One region of the Gracilibacillus sp. HCP3S3_G5_2 genome, then DNA from elsewhere that is predicted to be linked to it. Evidence: riboswitches for the same ligand, from Rfam matches in the RefSeq annotation. Region 1 holds a riboswitch; the other holds the start of a gene.

What was found. A riboswitch is a leader RNA that binds a small molecule or an ion and turns the genes downstream of it on or off. The one in region 1 is predicted to bind S-adenosylmethionine.
Region 2: another riboswitch for S-adenosylmethionine. It lies ahead of ACTNEP_RS17985 (aminotransferase class V-fold PLP-dependent enzyme); the one in region 1 lies ahead of ACTNEP_RS12010 (acetyl-CoA C-acyltransferase).

What each region holds. Positions count from the first base shown of each region.
Region 1 covers NZ_JBQHXU010000007.1:143,681-145,885, reverse strand. The annotation lists gene ACTNEP_RS12010 (acetyl-CoA C-acyltransferase) at 1-739, opposite strand, end outside; SAM riboswitch class I at 818-922, opposite strand; SAM riboswitch class I at 1,089-1,204, opposite strand; gene ACTNEP_RS12005 (GNAT family N-acetyltransferase) at 1,302-1,844, opposite strand.
Region 2 covers NZ_JBQHXU010000014.1:78,790-80,994, forward strand. The annotation lists gene cls (cardiolipin synthase) at 1-247, opposite strand, end outside; gene ACTNEP_RS17980 (Hsp20/alpha crystallin family protein) at 318-773, opposite strand; SAM riboswitch class I at 966-1,077, shown strand; gene ACTNEP_RS17985 (aminotransferase class V-fold PLP-dependent enzyme) at 1,156-2,205, shown strand, end outside.

The sequences.
Region 1 (2,205 bases):
CACCAAGGCTAGCCCCATCTGTCATTTGTGAAGCATTGCCAGCTGTAATGGTTCCACCTTTCGTAAAAGCTGGTTTTAATTTTGCTAATGTTTCTACTGTTGTCTCTGGCCGGATTCCTTCATCCTCTGTCAACACTCCATCAATCGGTAGGATTTCGTCCTGTAATAAACCTTGTTCAGACGCCTTTGCTGCTCTTTGCTGAGATAGAGCGGCAAATTGATCTTGTTCTTCACGACCAATGTCGTATACAAGATTATATTGTTCTGTTAATACTCCCATTGATTGATTGCTTAAAGAACACCACAGTCCATCATGTAGTAGTGTGTCTGTTATTGTTTGGTGTCCCATTCCCTTGATCGACCGAGTAGGGATAACATGGGGAGCATTTGACATCGAATCAAAACCACCAACAATATACGTACTACCTTCTTCTAATTTAATGCGACGAACCGCATCAATAACAGTGGCAACTCCCCCAAGACAGACGTTATTAAGTGTGATTGCTGGTGTGTTGGAGTCGAGTCCTGCTTCGTGTGCAACTTGTCTTGCAGGATTTTGTCCTTGGCCAGCCTGAATAACTTGTGCTAACAATACCCCATCTATGTATGGAATCATAGGATATTTCTCGATTAAATATTTCAATGACATACTCGCTAAATTTACAGCTGTAAATTCTGAGAGTGCACCGTTCCATTTCCCGAAAGGTGTACGGATACCGTCTAAAATAACAATCGACATACGAGATTACTCCTTTTTCAAATAAATTTTTCGATAAATGAAAAAGCCCTCTTCGATAAAAAGAGGGCTTAACTGCTCTTCTTATCTTTCAGGATTTCTCCTGTTGGAATTAGCACCTTTTAAGCATTGCTTAATGGTTGCCGGGTTTCATTGGGCCAGTCCCTCCACCTCTCTTGATAAGCTATCACCTATTCATTTTTTAGCGAATCACTGCTTAACTTGCTCGCTTCCTTCCATCTACAATTATTCAAGGAGAAGAAATAGATGCAAGCAACAAAATCATTTATAACAATAAAAAATCTCCCTACCTACAAATAGAGATAGAGAGACGTAAATGAACATTAGGAATCTCTTATCTCTTCTAAGTAAAATCTACTTAGATGGAATTGGCACCTATATTAAGTAAAAAACTTAATGGTTGCCGAGGCTTCTTTGGGCCAGTCCCTCCACCTCTCTTGATAAGACAAGATTATTATATTTTATTTTTTAAATCCAAGTAATATACTACACTTTAGCATGCTTTCGTTAAAATTGTCAATATATTTCGACAATATTTTATATACTATTTCAGCCATTCCTCAGCTAAAACTCCGTATACAATATGATCAACATAATGATCGTATAACCATTCACTACTTCTGATATGCCCTTCTTCCACAAATCCCAGCCTTTTAGGGACACTTCTGCTTTTTTGGTTGTCAACCGCAGCTCTAATTTCTACTTTATTTAATTTTAATTCATGAAAAGCATAATCTGTTAATCCTTTCGCTGCTCTTGTCATAATTCCTTTTCCTTGGTATTCGGCACCAAGCCAATAGCCGATATACGCAATCTTATTGGACCAGTCAATGCTATTATAACCGGCAACCCCGACAATTTCATTTTTATATAAGATGACTGTCGTTAAACTCTTATTGTCGGCGAACCCTTTTATACTTGATTGAATAAAAGCTTTTGTATCTTCTACCTTTAAGGTTGTATCAACCCAAGGTAGCCATTCCCGTAAATAGTCTCTTGAATTTTCAGTTAATGCAAATACTTTTTCTGCATCTCTCAAATCAATTAGTTTCAAGGCTAAATCTTCATCAAGTCTGTTTACAAACAAGTTACATCCCCCCAATTAGTAAATTGAAAATATTTTAACAGAAGGGGAAGTTGTATGCTAGTACTTTTTTAAAAAATTCACCCAAAAGTGGAATGGGCAAAATAATGGAATATAAAGTAAAATCAATGCTATATCATCGCTTCGTCAAAATACTTTCCTCGGACACGGCTTTACTAACCGAACGGCTTACTTTTTTCATTACTTTCTATTTATCTTTGACACGATTGATCATTTCGTTATTATAGCTTGTCACCTCTGATAAAGTAAGACTATGATTAATAGAGGCTTACAGACGTTTAGTACCCTGATAAAATAGACATTAAAACAACTCACAAAATCGTGCACAGATTGTGAGGAGCAT
Region 2 (2,205 bases), on a different contig from region 1:
GTAATTGCTTTTGAACGGCCGTTTTAACCCCTAATTTACTTTTAGTATCCCAAGTAAAGATCGTTTTGTTACTTAACTTTCGGCCAAAAATAAGATATAGAATAAAGCCAACAATCGGAATAAATGTTAATACCATGATCCATGCCCACGTAGAAGTTGGATTTTTACGCTCTAAAAAGATAATGGTTAACGATAACAGAATATTAAAAATTAAGGTAAAACTAATAATAAGTTGAAAAAACTCCACATGTAGCCCCTCCCTTCTTCTTTACTAATATAGCACAATTATGACCTAGCTAATAGCAATCGCTATTAGCCTAGTCAATCGTAATCGAGCCGTTATCTTTTTCCGTTTTCGGGCCTTTAATTTCTAACACACCATCTTGAAAGCTTGCTTTTGCCGTTCTTTTATCCACAGCATATGGCAAAGTAATGGTTCGTTGGTTACGATGCTGCCTTCTTTCTTTATGATAATAATGATACGATTCATCATACTGTTCGGTTTCCTCTAAATAATCGATCATCACAGTAATTTGATTACCTATTATTCGTAGTTGAATTTGTTCTTTCTTTATTCCTGGTAAATCAACACGCACTATCCATTCCTGTTCGGTTTCTGCAATATCTACAGGGATTTGCCTTGGGACTTTTGCCTGTTCAAAAAAGCTGTCGATCGTTTCCATTACATTTCTTGTAGGTTTTTCATAGAGAAAAGCATCGAGCTTCTTGATAAAATCTTCTCCCCATTCCGGTATTCCACCTTTTTGTGACACTGGATCACTCCTTTCTATACATCGTTATTACTGTTACAATTGATGAGTGACAATACTTATCAGGGTGCTCTTTTATTTTATGCACCTAGATAGTAAATGATCCTGCTGTTAATCACCTTTAATATTCTGAATTTTCTGTTGACGATTTCCAATATATAACTTATAATGAGGACAATTGAATACACATTTTAACTCTTATTAAGAGAGGCAGAGGGAATAGGCCCTATGAAGCCCGGCAACCTTCAGTTTAAACAGTAAATTGAATTGGTGCTAAATCCTACAGGTTTCACCTGAAAGATAAGAGGAGGACGACTAATACATTTCAACCTCTTCTTACTTTTGTAAAGAAGAGGTTTTTTATTTCTAATTAGGAGGGTACATAATGACAAATTCGTTCCAATTTCCAGGTAGTGAAACAAACCTTTTACATGGTGGACAACAAGTCGATCCTGCCACAAATGCTCGTGCTGTTCCCATTTATCAAACAACTTCGTATGTATTTAATAATACGGAGCACGCCCAAAATTTATTTGCTTTAGCAGAAACTGGGAATATTTATTCTCGGATCATGAATCCTACTGTTGATGCTTTTGAACAACGAATGGCCTTGTTAGAGGATGGCGTAGCAGCAGTGGGTACAGCTTCGGGAGCATCTGCCATTACACTAGCTATCTTAAACCTTGCCAATGCTGGAGATGAAATTATCGCCGACAGTAATTTATACGGTGGTACGTTTAATTTATTCAATAAAACATTGCCCAAATACGGGATTGATGTGAAATTTGTCGATGGAACAGATCCAAAGAATTTCCGTAATGCGATTACCTCCAAAACAAAAGCGATCTTCGGTGAAGTGATTACTAATCCTAGTCTGAATGTCTTCGATATCGAAGCAGTAGCGGATATTGCTCATGAGCAAGGAATACCTTTAATTATTGATAATACCTTTGCTACACCTTATGTATGTAAACCGATTAGCTGGGGTGCTGATATTGTTGTCCACTCTGCAACAAAATGGATCGGTGGTCACGGAACATCAATTGGTGGAGTTGTCGTAGATAGTGGAAGATTTAATTGGAATAATGAACGATTCCCTGGATTCACTGAGCCAGATGATACGTATCACGGTATAAGATTCGGGATCGATATCGGACCAGCTGCATTTGCTACCAAATTGCGTGTACAGTTACTTCGGGATATTGGCCCATCATTAAGTCCTCAAAATGCCTTTTATTTCTTACAGGGACTGGAGACATTACATTTACGTATTGAGCGACATGGCGAAAACACAAAAGCAGTTGCTCATTACCTGGAAAATCATCCACAAGTAGAATGGGTTTCTTATCCAGGTTTGGAGAATCACCCTTCTCATCAATTAGCCAAAAAATATTTATGTAACCATTTTGGCTCTATTATCGTCTTTGGTATAAAA